3 regions of the Yersinia massiliensis genome follow, and region 3 is predicted to be linked to each of the others. Evidence: predicted binding sites of a transcription regulator. Region 3 holds the regulator's gene; each other region holds the start of a gene.

Region 1 (7,280 bases), 2.2 Mb from region 3:
GTCGGTCAGCGCTTTAGGACCATCCTCAATCAAGGTTAATAGCAGACCTTCAGCAAAACGGTCTTGTACTTTTGCATCAACGGGGTAAGTCAGGTATTGCTCAATGGTATGAACAAATGCATCGACTACCCCATTAGCGACCTGACGCGGTGGCAGGCTATAGGTGACCACAGGGTCCAATATGGCAAACAGTGGTTGTACATGTGGTGAGAAGAAGTGTTGTTTGTCACCAGTGCTACGACGGCTGATAACTGCGCCGCTGTTGGTTTCAGATCCCGTCGCGGGTAAGGTCAATACTGACCCCATCGGCAATGCTTCAGTGATAGCGCTGCCTGTCGTTTCTAGAATGTGCCAGGGATCCTGCGGATAGTTGACGGCCGCAGCAATGAATTTGGTGCCATCAAGAACTGAGCCTCCACCCACAGCTAACAGGAAGTTGATCTTTTCTGCGCGGATAAGCTCAACTGCTTTCATCAATGTTTCATAGGTCGGGTTAGGTTCAATACCGCCAAACTCCAAGAAATCAAAGCCTTTCAGTGCATCATGGACTTGGTCTAACACGCCATTTTGCTTAATGCTGCCGCCACCATAGGTGATCAAAATACGGGCATCAGCAGGAATTTCTTTGCTCAACTGCGCTATCTGGCCAGTACCAAACAGCACCTTAGTCGGGGTATGAAGGGTAAAGTTTTGCATAATTTGTCTTCCTGTGTTGTCAGTTTTATTGTCAGCCATTGTCGGCAACTTAGCGTGATACCTCAATGCACATTTCTGCCTTGCTCTTGCCTATTTCTCCAAAGCGCTGTAGAAAACACGATAAATACGGCACAATTTATGTCAGATCGTTTCCGATGATAGATTGCCTTAGATAGCAGAAGCAGGTGAAAGCATAATGACAGAGGTGAATGATATTCAAGCGCAGATGGCGGAGAAGATTACCCGTTTGGCAAAGGGTAATGGCTTAACACTTTCCGCAGTACCGAAGGTGAAAATCCTGTACTCCACCGTTCATCAGCCGCGTACACCGGTCATGTACACCCCCAGTGTGGTGATTATATTCCAGGGGCATAAAGTCGGTTATTTGGGCAGTAAAGTGTTTCGTTATGACCCGAAAAACTACCTGATTTTGACAGTGCCATTGCCGTTTGAATGTGAAACTTTTGCTAGCCCAGAAATACCACTGGCGGGCATTTCAATTCATATCGATAGCCAAATGCTACAGGATTTACTCATCGATATTGGTGATGATGAGCTGGACAAACCCTTCGGTAATGCGTCAGGCGTTAACTCATCTGCGCTCACAGATGAAATGCTGTGTGCTACCGAACGGTTGCTAGATGTGATGTCCCAACCCCGTGATGCCAGAGTCTTAGGGCCACAAATTGTGCGTGAAATTCTCTATTATGTGCTTTGTGGTCAGTGCGGTGGGGCATTGCAGGCGTTAGTGAATCGACACGGGCACTTTAATCAAATTACAAAGACATTACGGCGGATTGAACATCAGTTTGCAGATAATCTTAATGTGGAGCAATTAGCCGCCGATGTGAATATGAGTGTTTCTGCATTCCATCACAACTTTAAAGCGGTAACCAATACTTCTCCTTTGCAATATCTGAAATCTTATCGGTTGCATCGTGCGCGGATGATGATGTTACACGACGGCCTAAAGGCCAGCACCGCCGCAAACAAAGTGGGGTATGAAAGTGCGTCACAGTTCAGTCGTGAATTTAAACGTTACTTCGGCCACACCCCCAGCGAAGAGGTTGCCAAGTTGCGCACCAACTGAGTATGACGGTTGCGTTATTCCGTCGCGCTTTTACGTTTACACCACACCAGCACCAGTGTGCCGACCAAACCGACCAATAACAAAACAATCGGTAAAATCATCAGTGCGGTCATGACCTGATTTTCATAATGCTTAACTAACGGGATGTGGCTCAGCGCGAAGCCCAGCCCCACGACGCTGCCAACCCATAACAGCCCACTGAGCCAGTTAAAGAATTGAAAACGCGCACTGTTCAGGCCAGAAATACCGGCAAGTGTGGGCAACAGGGTACGCACAAAAGCGAGAAAACGGCCAATAATCAGGGCTGCCAAACCATGGCGAACAAACAAGGTATGGGCACGTTGACGATAATGAACCGGTAATTGTAGCAGCCACCTTTTGACGACTTTGGTATCGCCTAACCATAATCCCTGCAAGTAACTTAGCCAACAACCGAGGCTGGCCGCCAAGGTCAGAATGATAAGGGTGGGTAAGAACCCCATGACGCCCTTGGCGATTAAGGCCCCTGCCAATAGCAATAAGCTATCACCGGGTAAGAAAGAAGCTGGCAGCAGACCGTTTTCTAAAAATAGGGTGGTAAAGAGAATGCCATAAATGACCCAAATCACATTTGGATCAGCAAGTTTACTAAAATCCTGCTGCCATAAGGCATTTAGGATTTCGTGTAATACATCCATTTCTATTCCTGTTCGCCTATCGTGTGAGGATATTATCTTTAAGTGCTAATGCCAGTCACGATGAGGACCTTAACGACTTATGTTTATAAGGGCAATATAGTGTATCCGCATTGGCGCTTATCCACATTGATCTTATCCTCAATAAATGAATTTTGAGTGTCTATCTACGTGCTATTGATATTATTTTTGTAAGAGAGAATTAATGCGCGGGTGCTGTCACCGCGCATTGACACATCATGATGAAGGAGGTGGTTTACTACACTGTTTTAATGCGCTCAAACCCTGCCGTCAAGTCGTCCTGCAAATCTTGAACATTCTCTAAGCCAATGTGCAGACGGAACAAGGTCCCTTTAAGCTCTTCACCTTCATATCGGCGGATTGCACGGATATCTTTCGGCTGATAACCCAGAATGAGGGATTCAAAACCGCCCCATGAGTAAGCCATGCTGAAATGGGTGAAATGGTCGAGATAGGTTTCTAACTGCTCTTGGGATAACTGTTCTTTTAATTCAAAAGAGAATAAACCGTTACAGCCAGTGAAGTCGCGTAGATAAAATTCATGTCCTTTGCAGCTCGGCAGTGCAGGGTGATAGACCGCCGCGACCTCTGGGCGTTGAGCTAACCAGTTGGCAATCTCAATACTGTTTTTTTCATGCTGCTTTAAACGAACACTCAGTGTGCGCAGCCCACGGCTTGCCAGATAGGCCGTATCAGCATCGACCATTTGCCCCATCAGATATGAATCTTCCCGTAGTTGCTCCCAACAGCGGGCATTGGCAACTGCGATCCCCAACATCGCGTCGGAATGACCAATAATATATTTAGTTCCTGATTGGATGGAGATATCAATATCGAAATCCAGCGCTCTAAAGAGCACACCTGCAGCCCAAGTATTGTCCATCATAATGACCATATTCGGCGAAACGGCACGAATTGCGCGAACCATTGCTGGAATATCTTGTATTTCCATGGTGATGGAGCCGGGAGACTCCAGGAACACGACTCTGGTTTCTGGTGTGATGAGGTCAGCTATACCGGCACCAATCATCGGGTCAAAATAGGTGGTGGTGACATTCATGCGCGTCAAAATTTTATCGCAGAAACTTTGTGCAGGTTCATAGGCCGAACCCGTCATCAGTACATGGTCACCTGCGGAAACAAAGGACAAAATCGCATTGCTGATTGCAGCTGCGCCACAAGGATATAGGACGCAACCTGCGCCCCCTTCCAGCTCAGTCATCGCCTCCTGCAAGGAGAAATGAGTAAGAGTGCCTCTACGGCCATAGAAGAGTTCACCATTTCCCCGATTGATAGTGGCATGTTTTTTTGCTTTAACGGTGTCGAAAACTAAAGATGATGCCCGTTGAATCACGGTATTGACCGAGCCTTGGGTGAATTTTTTACGCCTGCCCGCGCTGACCAGGTGTGTTTCAAGTTTTTCTGAGGTTGGTTTGTTTGCAGACATGATTTCCTTATGACCTTTTTATCAGCGATGCCCAAGCTTCATTGGCGAGCATGTATAGGGGACGTTATTTAGTACGTTAACATGATGAATGGTGCGTGGACGTAGCTTTTAGCATGAAAAAAACTCAAGAGGGTGACCCGCTATATTCTGTGGTTTTATCATGGGAAAATGCTGTGTATGTGACGAAATAGGATATTTATTAGAGGGCTATAAGCAATGACGTTCGATGTTGCCAATATATCACCGTGTTAAATCAATTAATGACCTCTGTTTACGATTAGTGTCACTTGCGCTGTACAGCCAACAATTGAAGCCTGCTCGTTAAGTAACGTAGTCCCTGATATTTGGCGAATTCTTTTTTTTTCTCAAAAAAACGGCGTAAACACTAATGATAATTACTATCAATCCCTCATTTGTTTGATATGATCGGCACCTAGATTTCGTCCTTAAATTGAAATGCATATTGGGTGGAGGCACAGCGTGAAAACAGCTGGCAAAGAAATTAATGAAAAGTCATTCGCCAAAGGTCGAGTGATGACAGGGGTGGTGGCATTATTGCTGGTGGCCGGTTTAGCAGGTCATGTGCAGGCTGCACCAAGTAACGGTAGCGCCGTTGCTTCATCTGTTGCGTCAGCAACCTCAACAGAAGCAACAACAGCAACATCGACCCCGCTTCCGGCACCTGAAATTACCCCCGCCGCTGAAGCCGCAATCAATACAAATGTTAGCCCTACACCGATGGTCCAGCCTTTGACTGCGCCTGCTCCACAAGGTTTGGCGATGGATTTATCTGTTTGGGGTATGTATCAGCATGCCGATGTGGTGGTTAAAGGTGTCATGATTGGCTTGGTATTAGCGTCAATTGTCACTTGGACCATCTTGTTCTCTAAAGGGACTGAGCTATATCGCGCACGTCGCCGTTTACGACAAGAACATGAAGTTATTGGCGCAGTGACTGATTTGGACACTGCATCCGAACGAGCGGAAGTGTTTGCCGCAGATAGCATCAGCAGCCAATTACTGCGTGAAGCTCAGAATGAACGTTTGCTATCGGCGGAATCGAGCGACAACAACGGCATCAAAGAACGTACGGCTTTTCGTTTAGAGCGTCGAGTTGCTGCTATTGGCCGCCAAATGGGTAAAGGCAACGGTTTCCTTGCCACTATCGGTGCAATCTCACCCTTTGTTGGGTTGTTTGGCACGGTATGGGGCATCATGAACAGCTTTATTGGTATTGCACATTCCCAGACCACGAATTTGGCCGTTGTCGCCCCCGGTATTGCTGAAGCTCTGTTGGCGACAGCATTAGGCTTAGTCGCGGCAATCCCTGCGGTGGTTATCTACAATATCTTTGCTCGCTTGATTGGTTCTTATCGTGCACAAGTCGGTGATGTTGCAGCACAGGTGTTATTGCTGTTAAGCCGTGACCTTGACCTGAACAGCAGCGCAGAAGCAAAGTCATCTAAGCAGCCTCACCAATTGCGTGCGGGGTGATTTATGGCGATGCGGATGAATGATAACCTCGATGAAAGCGGTGAATTACACGAAATTAACGTGACCCCCTTCATTGATGTCATGTTGGTATTACTGATCATCTTCATGGTTGCAGCACCATTGGCAACTGTTGATATAAAAGTCGATCTGCCTGCATCGTCAGCAGTACCACAACCACGGCCGGAGAAACCGATATTCCTGACGGTTAAGGCGGATAACCAGCTTTATGTCGGTGATCAGCAAGTTGACCGCGATACGTTAGCAGCAGCGCTGGATAAAGTGACCCAATCCAATAAAGAAACCACGATCTTCTTCCAAGCAGACAAAGTGGTGGATTATGAAACCTTAATGAGCGTGATGGATGCGTTACGCAAATCAGGCTATCTCAAAGTTGGGCTCGTTGGCATGGAAGCTGCTGGCAGCGCTAAATAGTTTGCAACCGGTGCGGTGGCTAATACACCGCACCTGCTTATCGTTATTTAGGTGTGTTGCGGCCAACTTCGTTGGAGGATTGAACCCCTAGAGCCCCCATCAGCTCGACTTCTAACTGATGGGCATTATCTGCCTCGTAATAATTGTCTTCGCCAACGCACTTTTTCCAATCAATATATCTTCTGGGGTCCTGAATCTTCTCCGGATCATAGTCAATAGCAATAAAAATCATCTTTATATTATTATCTTTGATCTTTTCACACATACCTTTATCGATCAGTTTTTTAGTAATATAAAACCCTGGGTTTTCTCTATATTTTTCATCATAACTCTCGACCCCGTCAGAGATTATTATCATTAATTTCTCTTTGTCATCATCATTGTTATTTCTGAATAAATTATTTGCATAGAGAATACCTGAACTAGTAAGTGTTCCACCAATAGGTGTCATATCTAACATCGAATTAATAATATTGGTGTCTTGATAGTCCTCTAACGAATATGCATCTGATAAATTTAGACAAATCTCATCGTTTATTATATCTTTTATTGGAATGTCGATATATTTAGCATCTGAGTTTATTGACTTAATCGTTGCATCATAATCTATAGTTTCACCTATGATTTTAATTTGGGTTAAAGCAGTATAAATATAACGAATTTTATTATAGAGTTGTTCTGCCTCACTTTTATAATCAACTGGTAAGGTTCTTATCCGATCGTAAAAGTATGAGTGTCTTTCATCAAATAAGTCAATGTCCGCATATTTAATATCATAAACTTTTTCTATGTTCTCAAGGCCTGATATTTCACGTAGTTTAGATGCAATATATTTCCTAAAGTAATCATTTTTTTTGCTATATTCTTTAGCGATAAAAGGAAAATGACAATATTCTTGTGTCTGATTATTTTCAATTGTTTTCCTTTTGGTCCCCCATGAGTAGGGTATAAAACCAATGGTTTGAATATCTGCATTTCGTAAGATAGTATTATTTACCCTGATAAATATCTCTCTTAGAACATCTATTTTTTTAATGCTAGAAATATTGTTCTTAAACTTTTTCTCCATTGATTCAGAATAATCTACAACAAAGATGACATCAGTTTTTTCATTATGGTCATGTATTATTGTTTTTTTTGCCACAGCAGTATCTACTATATCTATCGTTTTTATTTTATTAGTGATAGGAGTCTTAGCTAAAAATTTTGCTGAGTAATTCATAAACATTTTCGCCTTATAAACAAGCTGGCCACAATAATTATTTATCTCAATCTCTGGTGTCGAGAAATTTTCTAATGGCAAGTACGCATGAATATACTGGCTCACCAAGTCCCGATTTTTACTTTCTTGACCGGCATCTGGAATATCATCATTCTCGACGGTTAGCGCGAGTGTGGCTTGCTCTATAGCATCAGATAGTTTTGC
Region 2 (7,280 bases), 630 kb from region 3:
ATTAGCTGGCATGACGATCTCGTCATGGATGGCACAAAGCATTCAGGGTAATGCTCATGCAATCAATAAAGCGGGCTCATTGCGTATGCAAAGTTACCGGCTGCTTTCAATGGTGCCATTGGATGACCGTGACTTACCCTATCTGGTGGCATTGGAGCAAGACAAAACCAGCCGTGATTTACAACAAGCCCTCACACGGGAAGGCTTGACCAGCCAGTACCAACAAATAGAGCGCTATTGGCAGGACACGCTAAAACCACAACTCACGCAAGCCAAGCACCCTGACGAAGTGGCGGCAAGTGTGGCTGATTTCGTTCACCAGTTAGATGCGTTGGTATTAGCGATTGATCACAAAACTGAACAACGCTTATTGTTAGTCACCCTGATCCAGTTGGTCTTTATTATCCTGACACTGGGCCTACTGTTAGCGACTATCTACTATTTGCGTCGCCGCTTATTACGCCCATGGTTGCAACTTATTTCGATGGCGAATGCGATTGGTCGTGGTGATTTTAGTAAGCGCTACACCTTATCTAATCAACGCGACGAAATGGGCATGCTAGGCACGGCCCTAAACCGTATGTCACAAGAATTATCCTTGATCTACAGTGATTTAGAAAAGCGAGTCGAACAAAAAACCACAGATCTACAACAGAAAAATCAGGTCTTGGCGTTCCTCTATCACAGCAGTCGCCAGTTGCACACCAATCAACCGTTGAGCGAACGATTAGTGCCAGTTATTGATCAACTGCAAGCACTGACACCACTCGAAAATGTGCAAATTTGCTTGTACGAAAATCACCTGTATCGCTCCCACCTCACGGACATGATGGATGGAGAATACTTACCCCCACAAAATCGCCCGGCACCGTTAACTATCAGCAGTGCATCCTATGAGACAAGCCCAGCAACATCACGGGAGTCGCTCAGTTGGAGCTTGAGCGATAAGCTTGGTCAATATGGCTTGTTGTTGGCGAAGCTACCTGCGGATAACCCGCTTAACGCTGATCAGCAACAGTTAGTCAATACACTGGTCGAGCAACTGACCAGCACTTTAGCGCTGGAGAGCCAAGCAAGACACCAGCAGCAATTACTGTTAATGGAGGAGCGTTCCTCCATTGCACGCGAGCTGCATGACTCCATCGCGCAATCTCTCTCCTGCTTAAAAATACAGGTGAGCTGTTTGCAGATGCAGACGCCAGACATGCCAGAACCGAGTAAACTTTTAGTGCAGCAAATGCGTGATGAATTGAATATCGCCTATCGCCAGTTACGTGAGCTGCTCACCACATTCCGCCTGAAACTCAACGCGGCAACTTTACACGCTGCACTTCAGACATTGGTCAACGAATTCAGCGAACGTGCAAATTTACCCATTACGCTCAGTTTTGACTTAGCCTCCGACTTTGTGCCCGACCATCAGGCTATCCATATGGTGAATATTGCCCGTGAAGCGCTCAACAATATCTACAAACACGCCCATGCCAGCCGAGCGGAGATTAACGTCGTCGCGCAGGACGGTGATGTGTTGATGTCCATCATCGATAATGGCTGCGGGATAGGTCAAGCCAGTGAACGACCTAACCATTACGGCCTGATGATTATGCAAGATAGAGCCACCAGCCTGAATGGGCAGTGTGATATTCGCCAGCGTGAAGAAGGTGGGACAGAAGTACGCGTGCGGTTTAGCCCCGATAATGATGATCTCGACTGACGGTTATCTGTTCAACGCGCCAGTCCGCTATTTAACGCTTAAATCTGGTAGTCGATCACCACTTCATCCGTCGTCTCTGCCAGCACTTTCTCTTTGATATCATTCAGGGAAAGTGTTGGATTACAGAGCTGGATAAAGAACCAGATAAAGTTACGTTGTAACTGTCCGCGTTTTAGCCCCAACCAAACGGTATTCGCATCAAATAAGTGCTCTGCATTTAATCGTACCAATCCGTTATCGCGATGGGCCTCGTAGGACATATCCGCCAAAATCCCAACGCCCATACCCAGCTCAACATAAGTTTTAATCACATCAGAATCTTGGGCGCTGAGCGCAATATCGGGCGTTAACCCCGCATTTTTGAAGGCATTATCCAACCGTGACCGCCCAGTTATCCCTTGCCGATAAGTAATTAAGGGTAACGTACTGAGGGTTTCCAAGGTGATATTCGGTTCTTGTGTCAGCGGGTGGTTTTCTGGCACAACAATGGCGTGATGCCAGCGATAATAAGGAAATGCAGCGATGGTTTCATCGCTCATGAGTAATTCGCTGGCAATACCGATATCTGCCTCACCCGCGTGCAACATCGCAGCAATTTCTTGCGGGTTTCCCTGACTGATCACCAACTTTACCTCTGGGTACAGCAGACGAAACTCTTTGATGACTCTCGGTAAACTGTAGCGCGCCTGAGTATGGGTCGTGGCAATATGGAGCTGACCACTATCATTATTACTGAATACGTCTGCCAAGCGGCGAATCTGGTTAGCATCATTCAACATACGCTCTGCGACAGTCAGCAACTCTTTTCCCGGCTCTGTCATCCCTAATAAACGCTTGCCACGGCGGATAAAGATCTCAATACCCAACTCTTCTTCCAGTTCGCGAATATGCCGACTGACACCAGACTGGGAGGTAAATAATGTATTCGCGACCTCCGTCAGGTTGTAATTGCAGCGGGCTGATTCCCGAATAATTTTAAGTTGTTGGAAATTCATGCATAGCCTCTTTCATCTCGACTTAATTCGTTTAATTTGCCTACTCAAAGCAATACGGCAGAAAATCACGACAACCAAATACAAAAAAACCGTGGCTTATGTTTTTTTGTACTAAGCAAAGATAATGACCGATAGATACCAAGTCGCTTCAGCCCTAATATATATAATTTCATTTATTATCAATTACATATATATTTATTTTTTTCTTTAATTTAATAACGTCCGGTGAGAAATAACACCGCTCGCTATAATTAATAACTTTTTAATATAGTCACGCGACGATAGATTTAATGGCTCTGCTATTGAGTGTTGCCCTCGCTCTTTTCATATTCCTGACATATTTTTTATGCAAATAATTATCATTAACATTGGTTGATGTTATAATTTGCGCCGCAATAAGCCATAGCTTCCGCTGGCTGATGTTCAAGTCAAAACGCCACAACATTAAAAAGGATAAACTGTGACCACAGCAGCTACCGCAACAAAACCGCGCTATCGTCCCACTCCACCACGTTTGGTTCAGGTCAAAAGAACGGTAGATCTCTCCCCTCATCTGCGCCGAATTACTTTTGAAAGCCCGACGTTACAAAATTATCCCCCTGAATGTGGCGGTGCTCATTTGAAGGTATTCTTGCCTTTGGCGGGGCAAACACAGCCGGAGTTGCCGGTACTGGGTGAGAAAGGCCCAGTGTGGCCAGCAGCAGAAGTGCGTCCTATTGTGCGAACCTATTCCGTTCGGGCTATCCGCCCAGAATTGGGTGAGATTGATATCGAATTCGCACTTCATGACCACAGTGGTCCGGCGGTGAATTTTGCCCGCAATGCGAAACCGGGTGATTGGTTGGGGATAACTAATCCGGGTGGGCCTGAAACACTGCTGCCACCGTCAGCTTACAGCTATCTGGTGGGTGACCCTTCCTCGCTCCCAGCCATTGCCGCACTATTGGAAACACTACCCGCTGATGCAGAAGGCCATGCCATCATTCGCGTCGATACCCCACAGGATGTATTGGATCTCATTAAACCGGCCGGTGTTGAGCTGAGTTGGGTGATTGGCGGTACAGAGAAAACGAAAGACGTTATCAACCAGTTCTGCGCCCTGAATTTGCCGATGGAAGAAGCCACATTTTGGATAGCCGGTGAAGACAGTCTGGTTGTGCAGTTGCGCCGTTATCTGCGCCGTGAGAAAGGGTGTGAGCGCCAGCAGCTTTATGCGATCCCTTACTGGCGTGAAGGGTTGAATGAAGAAGACTATCATCATAAGCGCCATGAAGTTATGGATAATATTGACGACTAGTATTAATTAATTTCTGTTAAATCAATGGACATCATCTCGTATGTCCATTTTTATGGCCTTTTTTATGGCTAGTCCAGTTAAAACCTTGTAAATTTTCTGCGACAATTCCCTGTTATTTGTTAGTCTTAAGGCTACTTAGCCTGCAATATGGCGCTTAATTATCGTTAAATGGCTGTAAGGCCCGTTTAATGCAGTAAAGTTTTTAGGAGCGTTCTCAAAATGAAGTCGCAAAATGATCCTGGCCGATCTAAATCACGCCACCACGAATACTCCCTTATCCTGCCTATCATTGCGCTGGTTATTCTAAATTTATGGGGTGATACCAGCAATTTCGCTGCCGTTATCGTTATCAACCTGATCGCCTTGGTGGGGATCCTGAGCAGTGCTTTCAGCGTGGTACGCCATGCTGACGTGTTAGCCCACCGTTTGGGTGAACCCTACGGCTCACTTATCCTCAGTTTATCCGTGGTTGTTCTTGAGGTTAGCTTGATCTCGGCAATGATGGCGACTGGCGATGCTGCCCCAGCCTTGATGCGCGATACGCTCTATTCAATCATCATGATTGTTATTGGCGGGTTGGTTGGCGTGTCGTTACTGTTGGGTGGCCGTAAATTCGCAACTCAGCACGTCAATTTAGTCGGTATCAAACAATACCTGATGGCGATTTTCCCGCTGGCTATCATTGTCTTGGTCTTACCGAGCACCCTGCCAGAGGGTAGCTTTAGCGTCGCACAGTCGTTAGTTGTGGCCGCAATTTCAGCGGCAATGTACGGCGTTTTCCTGCTGATACAAACCAAAACACATCAGAATCTGTTTGTTTATGAGCATGAAGACGAAGGGGATGACCCAAGCGATCCACACCATGGTAAGCCCTCTTCCCACAGTAGTCTGTCCCATGCGTGTTGGTTGTTAGTTCATCTGGTTGCAGTAATCGCGGTAACCAAATTTGATGCCAACCCGTTGGAAGCCTTGCTGACTGAATTGAATGCGCCCGCCAAATTTACCGGTTTCCTGATTGCATTACTGATCCTTTCACCTGAAGGCTTAGGGGCATTAAAAGCGGTACTGGCGAATCAAGTTCAACGCGCCATGAATCTGTTCTTCGGTTCGGTATTGGCGACCATTTCACTGACGGTACCAGCGGTGACCTTAATCGCCGTGCTGACCGGACAGGAATTGAACTTTGGCCTGGAAGCGCCCCATATTGTGGTGATGGTCAGTGTGTTGATTCTATCGCAAATCTCTTTCTCTACGGGCAGAACCAACGTTCTGAATGGGACTGCGCATCTAGCGCTGTTCGCGGCTTATATGATGACGATTATGCTGTAGCAGCATGCTGCCGCCGCCATCAGTTGTCATAAGTCGTTGCGGTAAAACATGGTCGTTGCGGTAAATAGGTGTTGCGGAAAAGTCAGTACCTTCATGATAAGCAAAGGGCAAGCGCATTAAGCGCTTGCCCTTTTTTATGGGGTCATCCATTCATAACGCAGAACTATGAATAGGCATTCAAGGTATGTTGGCACAGCGCTGAGCGGACACAGTCCTGTTTATCAAAGCGGATAATGCCAATCATTTCATCCTCAGCAAAGCGCTCCAACGCATCACTAAGACCCGATTTCACGCCATGCGGAAGGTCGCATTGGGTGATATCACCATTAACGATTACCGTGACATTTTCACCGAGACGGGTCAGGAACATCTTCATTTGGCTGGCGGTGACATTTTGTGCCTCATCGAGGATCACCACCGCATTTTCAAAAGTACGCCCACGCATATAGGCGAAAGGCGCAATCTCTACTTTCCCGATTTCAGGACGTAAGCAGTATTGCATGAAGGACGATCCGAGCCGACGCAGCAGAATGTCATACACCGGGCGGAAGTAAGGCGCGAATTTCTCAGAGATATCGCCAGGCAAGAAGCCTAGGTCTTCATCTGCCTGTAGCACTGGCCGCGTTACAATGATTCGATCAACTTCTTTGTGGATTAGTGCTTCAGCCGCTTTGGCTGCACTGATAAAGGTTTTACCACACCCTGCTTCGCCGGTGGCGAAGATGAGCAATTTACTGTCTATGGCCGATAAGTAATGACCTTGAGCTTCCGTGCGTGCTTGGATAACGGAGGTATCACGGCTATCCCGTGCCATACCGATTGATTCGACACCGCCCATTTGTACTAACGATGTCACGTTCTCTTCCTCACGCTGACGATGGCTACGCGAATCACGTCTAATAACACGTTTCGCTTCACGACGAGCTTTGATCACTGCTTTCTGTCTTCCCATAGTGGCACCTTACAGTTTGTTTCATCTACCGCAGCAGAAATTGCCTGCGCGATTATGTTCACATACGGATGAGGTTATGGCTTCCTTCGCAGCCAATACTAGCCAATGAAAAATGCGAATAACGTGAACACTTCAGCACCCTAATAACTTGGGTGACCACGGTATCGCAAGGGAGGGTATTACAGGGTATAAAGACTAAGAGTACGGACGTTGGCGTTAATATATTTGGGAGAGATAATGATTGTACTACTGGAAATTGAGGGTCGGAAGGGAAGCCCTCGTAATAACGAGTCGCTTGAGTAAAATCTTGTTCTTGTCTTAACAGCCCAATCATGGACTCTACCATTAGCGATCCCCGCAGTGATAAACAACAGCCTAAGCTATGCACCGTGTGAAAAATACCGCCAGATGATTACAGTATAATGACACTCTTAAGTTTCGCGATATCAGAATGCAAAAAAATATTATTTTTTTATTTTGTTTGTTTTTTGTTCTAATCAATATTCATTTCACGTTATACTATTTAGCCCTGCTTTATGACTGGCCTTAGTCTCGCACTTCTCTTTCGCCCCTACTCTTTTTATCGCTGTTTTAAGTAAAGGCGAAATAAAATAATAACCCATTAATACAATAATATAGTATTAACCACAGTGTGATTAATCATCATTATCGACTGATTCTTAAATCTTGTAATCGTGTTTTCTGTTTACCTTCACTGTCAAAGTTATCCATCGCAAGCCAATCATTAAATGCCTGCTTAATTAATGGCCACTCACGGTCAGTAATGGAATACCAGTTGGTGTCTCTATTGCGCCCTTTGGTGACAATAGCCTGACGGAATTGCCCCTCGAACTGGAAACCAAATCGAGATGCAGCTGAATTGGATGGCTCATTCAGTGAATCACATTTCCACTCACAGCGGCGATAACCTAATTTGTCAAAGACGTAATGTAGCAGTAAATATATTGCTTCAGTCCCCGCCGAGTGACGTTT
Region 3 (7,280 bases):
GTGCGATAGCCAGAATGTGTGCTTCATTAAAACTGTGGCGTACTGCACTGCCACGATGCCCAGAAGTGCCAAACTTGACGGCATGGGCTGGGTTTTCTGCATCCGGCTGCAACACATAGTATTGCGAGGTCAACTGAGCAACATTAATCAAATCGCTTTGCTGAGCCGCTTGCCCAGCACGAGGGTGGTTAGCCACAATCACTACTCCCTATATACCCGTTATCTTTCGAAGTGCAGAATATGTTAGCCGCAATCATTCACAGCCCGTCTGTATTTTGAAATCTATCAAGTATAGTTTCAACGAAATTAGATAGTTCCACACACTTTATCAGCCAAATCTTGTGGGAACTGCATAGCCAACATGATGTGTTGCACCATGCTGCGTTTACGCTCGGTATTGGTATTGGTGATTACCCAGTATGGTGTACCAGGAACATGTTTGGGTTTGGTATGCGTCCCATTTTGCAATAATGTTTGCTGATCACCGGCAAAATAAACCCGAGTACGGCCATGTAATGATTCTGTCGCCTCAGAAAATGCCTGAGCATCTAGGGTATAGAGTGTTGATAGCACTAGCATAAAGCGGTTAACCGCTCGGCTTTGCTCGGCATACTCATCGGACAGCAGTAATTCGCGCACAGCACGAACCCGATCCCGTGGTGCTGGTGCGACCGCCACTTTCACCCCATCATGGCTAGCTGTTGAGCTAACAACCGGCTGGCCCGCAGTAAACTTCAGCATACGTCGCAAAATATCAGACGCGCTCTCACCAATGTGTTGCGTGTGACTGGCAATATAGCGATAAAGCTCTTCGTCGAGTTCAATAGTTTTCATCATTATCCAGTACAGTTTTCAACTTTCTTATGCATATCGGGGGATTATAAAGTTAAAGCACGCTGACGAGTACCTTTATCATGGCTTTAGCGGGATAATAATCCGTACCTCCCACCGTCACTCAAGACTCTACCTGTTCTGCCCAATATCGATCTGATAAAACATCGCTTGATAAATCATGATCTGATAAACAGTGACCTGATAAAACGCCTGCGCAGCATACCTTCGCTTAATCATGATACCCTAACCAGAATATCTCTTAGCATGAACTTCGCCATGAAATTAAACTTCCGCTTACAAAACGCACTTTCTTCCACGCCATCGTTGCCCATTATTTTGATCCATGGATTATTTGGTAACTTAGATAATCTGGGAGTCCTAGCCCGCGATCTACAAAAAGACCATAACGTGATCGCGGTTGATTTGCGCGACCACGGCTTATCGCCCCGTTCTCCACAAGTGAATTACGCGGATATGGCGCAAGACCTGCTGGAATTAATGGATCAGCTCGCGATAGAGAAAGCCGTTATTATCGGCCATTCGATGGGGGGGAAAGTGGCCATGGCATTGACAGCCATTGCCCCAGACCGCATTGAGAAAGTGGTCGCGATTGATGTGGCCCCAGTTAATTATCAAGTACGCCGCCATGACCAAATATTTACAGCGCTCAATGCGGTCAGTGCTGCTGGGGTGACCCAGCGGCAGGAAGCGGCTCAATTGATGCGCGAATCCATCAAAGAAGAAGGTGTGATTCAATTCTTGCTGAAGTCATTCCAAAACGGCGAATGGCGCTTTAATGTGCCAGCACTGTGGGACCAATACGAGAATATTGTCGGCTGGCAGCCCATTCCTCCTTGGCCCCACCCTATCTTGTTTATTCGTGGTGAGTTATCACCCTATATTCAGGACGCACATCGCGATGAAATTGCCCGCCAGTTCCCACAAGCTCGTGCCCATGTCGTCTCTGGCACCGGTCATTGGGTGCATGCTGAAAAACCGGATTCAGTCTTACGGGCTATCCATCGCTTCATAGATGAAGACCTGACAAGTACGAAAACGAGCTGAATAAAAAAAACACAGCTCGCCACTGTTGTTGATTAAAAAGTATACCCTGGGGAAAAGAAATGTATTTCCTGTGGAAAAATTGTGCAAAAAAGAACGAATTAGCCCAATCTAACCGCAGTAAAGCATTGTCGTTGCTCGGTTGGCTGGGGTATTATGGCGCGCTATAAATTTGCTGCGCCGTTTGGTAGCAAATGCAAATTCAGGCTGTTGCTTCATACCCGATTAATGGGCAATTGGCGTTGCCGCCAGTGAGCGAGTCCCGCAAACATCGCAACAACGTCTAATGAGTGGGGCATCAATCTGAAACGTGTAAACCGAATCATCTGGAAAGGCTATATGACGCTTTCTGATGTCAATCCCTTGTAGTACCGCTACCTATGGCAAAAGAACAAACGGACCGCACAACGCTGGATCTGTTCGCAGATGAACGTCGCCCTGGGCGCCCAAAAACCAACCCATTATCTCGTGATGAACAGCTTAGAATTAATAAGCGAAATCAACTACAGCGCGATAAAGTACGTGGCTTACGCCGCGTGGAATTGAAGATTAATGCTGACGCCGTCGATGTGCTCAACAGCCTTGCTGAGCAGCGTAACATCAGCCGCAGTGAACTGATTGAACAAATGTTGCTTGCTCAATTAGCCCACGATCAAGACAGATTTTAATCCTCTCGGTGACCACGATGGCGTGGCGTAATCCTTTACGCCACGCCGCCATTTATTGTTCCCTTACCTATTGAACCCCAATGTATTTAACCCAATCTATGCCCACACAGTTGAAGCCATAGAGGCGTTCGCGGTTCTCCCTCACTCCCGCCCCTAAAGCACCAACGGTATTTGGCTGCTGTTTGACTAGAACGTTTCCCAGTTGGCATTACTGTCCACTTTAGCGGCGACAGGGGCGACTTTTAGCGGATTCGTTCTCACTTTAACCACCGTGTTTGCCCGCTCATCATCTGAGCGCAATTTAAATACCGCGACAGCACGGTTTAATTGCGTCGCCTGTTCTTCCAATGAGGCTGCAGCACGAGACGCTTCTTGCACCAACGCGGCATTTTGCTGGGTCACGCTATCCATTTCAGCGACCGCCTGCCCGACTTGGCTGATACCTTTACTTTGTTCATCAGAAGCCGAAGCAATCTCACCCATTAAATCAGTGACATTCGTGATAGCGCGGACAATTTCATCCATGGTCGTGCCAGCACTCTCCACCAATGCCGAACCGCTTTTGACTCGGTTTACGGACTCGGTGATTAAGCCATCGATCTCTTTCGCCGCTTGCGCACTGCGCTGCGCGAGGTTACGCACTTCACTGGCAACCACCGCAAAACCACGCCCTTGCTCACCCGCTCTGGCGGCTTCAACCGCCGCGTTCAACGCCAAAATATTGGTTTGGAAAGCAATACTGTTAATCACCGTTGTGATATCCGCAATTTTGCGCGAACTGGCCGAGATATCATCCATGGTGTGAATGACATCAGCCACCAGCGCACCGCCTTTTTTCGCCGTGGTGGAGGCATTCGCCGCCAGTTGGCTAGCATGATGTGCATTATCCGCATTGTGTTTCACTGTGGCGGTTAACTGCTCCATACTGGCGGCTGTCTCTTCCAGCGCAGCGGCCTGCTGTTCGGTGCGAGAGGATAAATCAGTATTGCCGGCAGAGATTTCAGCCGCACCATGATAAATCCCATCAGTACTGCTACGAATAGCCTCAACGGTATTGACCAAACTGGTTTGCACATCACGTAATAGTGGGAAAAGCTGTCCAACACAGTTGCGACCAAAATCAGCAATAGGCTGCCCTAACTGACCGGAGGCAATAACCCGAAAATGCTCACGAATATCATCCAGCGGGCGGACTAAATTCACTAATAAATAGCGGTCGGTCGCCAGTAAAATCACTAAACCAGCCACCAAGGCAGAGATAAGCGTGATGCTGCTGATTTTTGTGAGCTGCGAGAATTGCTCTTTTGCGACGCCAATGGCTTGCGAGGCTGCCTGATTAAAATTCTCGGCAACGGTGCCATATTGGCGGCTCAATGCGGGGACTGTTTTTTTCGCTAACTCTTGATAAGCAGCTGTATTGTTATCCATCGCAGCTTGATAAAGCGGTGTCACCCCCTGATCAATCAATCCGCTCCATCCCTCGATCACCCCTGTGACTAACGCAGGATCAATCTGCGCATGATCGATGGCTTTAAATTCTGCGAGTTTCTTCTTCAAATTCTCTAAGGCGACATTCGACGATTTAAGTTCTTTGTCCGCGTCCGCCATGTTGCCACTTTGGCGATAATCGACCGAACGCGCCAAACGCGTCACCATACGGAAATATTGATCTGTCCCCTGATTGACTAAATTCATGTTTTCAACCAAGACACTGTTCGCATTAGACGATTGTGTCAGTTGGTTCAGTGACAGCAGCGTATAGGCAGAGACGCCGCCCCAAAGCAGGCAAAAGGCGCCAAGCACCCAAAGTAACGCTGCTCTGATAGTAATATTTTTTAAAAACTGCATGTTCGTTCCCCTTATAAATCGGATGATGACCGATAGAGACTCTGGTGTAATTTGATGACCGAAAAGCAATAAAGGACGTTCCATACAGCTAACGACAACTCCTTCCCCGGCAAATTTTTAACTGCCGGTTTCCCCTGGCACCGCAATTTGCAACCTTTCGGTTACATAACGGTTATCGGCAAGAGGGTTATAAGATTGAGCAACTCACAAAAATTTAATATCGCATGAACTTGATACTGGTCTGACAGAGTTTTCTGGCATTATGCCGCCCTATGAAATGTGTTATATTATTCGGCATAAACCGCGATAATCTGCATAACTAATTGAATTTATAAGGTATTAAGTTATATGGCAACTGTAGGCATTTTCTTTGGCAGCGATACTGGCAATACCGAAAACATTGCCAAGATGATCCAAAAGCAACTGGGCAAAGAGGTTGCTGAGGTTCATGACATTGCCAAAAGCAGCAAAGAAGACTTAGAAGCCTTCGATATCCTGCTGATCGGTATCCCAACTTGGTATTACGGCGAAGCACAGTGTGACTGGGATGATTTCTTCCCGACACTGGAAGAGATCGATTTCAACGGTAAGCTGGTTGCCTTGTTTGGTTGTGGCGATCAGGAAGACTATGCTGAGTATTTCTGTGATGCGATGGGGACAGTCCGTGACATCATCGAACCACGAGGCGCAGCGATTGTCGGCCACTGGCCAACGGCAGGCTACCACTTTGAAGCCTCTAAAGGCTTGGCTGATGACGATCACTTTATTGGTTTGGCTATCGATGAAGATCGTCAACCGGAGCTGACAAACGAACGTGTTGATGCTTGGGTTAAACAAATCAGTGAAGAGATGAATTTGTCAGAAATCACGGGTTAATTCGCCCTCACGGAAACGCATTGGCATGTGTCACATCGCCTAGCGTTTCCGTTGTCTTTCATCCCTTTCTCACCGCTCTGTTAAGTCACCCACAAATCCGCATCATCATTCATGAGAAATAAAAATTTACCGCTACAAATTTGTAACGTTATCCGTTGCGTATATAGTCTAAAATGATGCTATATCCCCATTCATCAATACACTGCATGATTAATCTTACAAAGTGTGCAATTATATCTTTGTTAACAACCACGGTTTTCATTTGGGGCTAGCAGTTCTATAATGAGACGCAATTGTAATTATTGCGCCACGGATGTCATAGGCTGAACAGCCTTAATTTGAATCGATAGTAACAGGACTGAATCCGCATGACTGACAACAACAAAGCCTTAAAAAACGCTGGCCTTAAAGTAACACTGCCCCGGCTGAAGATTCTGGAAGTGTTGCAAGATCCGGCATGCCATCATGTCAGCGCGGAAGATCTTTATAAAAAGCTGATTGATATCGGTGAGGAAATTGGTCTGGCGACGGTTTACCGCGTATTGAACCAGTTTGATGATGCCGGTATTGTGACCCGCCACAATTTCGAGGGTGGCAAATCAGTCTTTGAATTGACGCAGCAGCACCATCACGATCATCTGATTTGCTTGGATTGTGGCAAAGTGATCGAGTTTAGTAATGAAGCGATTGAAACACTTCAGCGTGAAATTTCTAAACAACACGGTATTAAGCTCACCAATCACAGTCTGTATTTGTACGGCCACTGTGAAACCGGCGATTGCCGTGAAAATGAGTCTGCGCACGATAAAAGATAACATCATGTTATCGCGTTGATCTTAATAAAGATTTTAAGCACTGAATGATATTAAGTTTATTTCACTCAGATAGCGTTAGTGAATGAGTGGGTTAACATAACCCTCAGCAAAATGGCCACCTTTCCCGAACGGTTACCTAGATTAATCTTGGTCGGGATTCAGGTGGTCATTCTTATTTATACCCCTTCCCTCTTTCTCTTTCGTGACCTCTTCGTTGCCGGTTTTGTCTTCTCGCACTGCATTATCATCATGTACTATTTTGCGGGCCAGCTCATTTTTGACAAAAAAAACCCCGGCAAGCCGGGGAAAAAACCATCAACTCAACTTCACTTAAATTTGCTTACCGCAAAATCTGGCAAATAACCATTAACAGTAGACACAGCATTTTGAAACCAATGATCAGGCTTTAACCGGCTCGGCACGACTACTACGCTTGCCATCTGAGCTGGTTGAACGGATCAGCACATCACCGCTGACTTTTGGTTGCACCTTGGCATCATACTGTTGCCAATGTTGGCCACCATCCGTTGAATACTCGATATTCAAACCTGGCAAGGAGATATTTGCCTCCAGTTGACCCGCCACGACTCGCGCACCCGGAACAGGTAAGCGATAAGCGATACCTGCTTTGTCCAGTTTCGCCAATTCACGTTGCCCCATGATATTAGCGAAACGCTGCCAATCGGCGCTCAATGCCTTGGTGTCGACATGATGTGTTTCGCCGCCGATATACTCACGGCCTGCTTGATAATCTTGCTCCCATGGCGCACGGTGCCAAGCACGCTCCGCCAGCGGCAGAACGCGTGGGAAGATCATGTATTCCATTTGCTCATCAGTGCGAACGGTTTCGTTCCATGACTGACCGGAAATGCCGTGTACACCAGGCCAAGGTTTATCACTTTTCGCGCTAAAGTGATTACCATCGCGATCGACAGAGGTTTCGGCATTTTGCGGCATGTTATTTGGCGCAAAACTGAACACTTTAGCTTCATCACTAAAACGGGTCGCCCAGTAGTAACCACGCTCATTGGGGTTAACTTCGTATGGCATATCGAAGTAGACATAATCAGGGTTAGACGCCACCACTTCGTAGCCTTTGTTGGCCCAATCATTGATCGCGTCCGCACCGCCCCAGAACAAGGTGTCCCAGAAGTTGACGCCGACACGCTTGGTCGCA

The links. Region 3 encodes Fur, which represses iron uptake genes when iron is present. Its sites were predicted from a motif close to ATAATAATGAGAACNACTATCAA; they were not measured.
Positions count from the first base shown of each region.
Region 1: the regulator Fur is predicted to act here: its motif matches at 4,311-4,333, upstream of exbB (tol-pal system-associated acyl-CoA thioesterase).
Region 2: the regulator Fur is predicted to act here: its motif matches at 3,056-3,078, upstream of DA391_RS12825 (siderophore-interacting protein).

Region 1 covers NZ_CP028487.1:619,596-626,875, forward strand. The annotation lists gene yqhD (alcohol dehydrogenase) at 1-696, opposite strand, end outside; gene DA391_RS02895 (AraC family transcriptional regulator) at 893-1,786, shown strand; gene DA391_RS02900 (DedA family protein) at 1,801-2,463, opposite strand; gene metC (cystathionine beta-lyase) at 2,720-3,928, opposite strand; gene exbB (tol-pal system-associated acyl-CoA thioesterase) at 4,409-5,422, shown strand; gene exbD (TonB system transport protein ExbD) at 5,426-5,854, shown strand; gene DA391_RS02920 (TadE/TadG family type IV pilus assembly protein) at 5,898-7,280, opposite strand, start outside.
Region 2 covers NZ_CP028487.1:2,756,874-2,764,153, forward strand. The annotation lists gene narX (nitrate/nitrite two-component system sensor histidine kinase NarX) at 1-1,714, shown strand, start outside; gene cbl (HTH-type transcriptional regulator Cbl) at 1,753-2,709, opposite strand; gene DA391_RS12825 (siderophore-interacting protein) at 3,170-4,006, shown strand; gene chaA (sodium-potassium/proton antiporter ChaA) at 4,226-5,335, shown strand; gene phoH (phosphate starvation-inducible protein PhoH) at 5,499-6,287, opposite strand; gene DA391_RS24735 (hypothetical protein) at 6,346-6,633, opposite strand; gene DA391_RS12845 (GNAT family N-acetyltransferase) at 6,954-7,280, opposite strand, start outside.
Region 3 covers NZ_CP028487.1:3,385,274-3,392,553, forward strand. The annotation lists gene pgm (phosphoglucomutase (alpha-D-glucose-1,6-bisphosphate-dependent)) at 1-196, opposite strand, end outside; gene seqA (replication initiation negative regulator SeqA) at 307-834, opposite strand; gene ybfF (esterase) at 1,111-1,899, shown strand; gene ybfE (LexA regulated protein) at 2,277-2,564, shown strand; gene DA391_RS15735 (methyl-accepting chemotaxis protein) at 2,751-4,412, opposite strand; gene fldA (flavodoxin FldA) at 4,761-5,288, shown strand; gene fur (ferric iron uptake transcriptional regulator) at 5,657-6,103, shown strand; gene DA391_RS15750 (hypothetical protein) at 6,182-6,466, shown strand; gene DA391_RS15755 (beta-N-acetylhexosaminidase) at 6,503-7,280, opposite strand, start outside.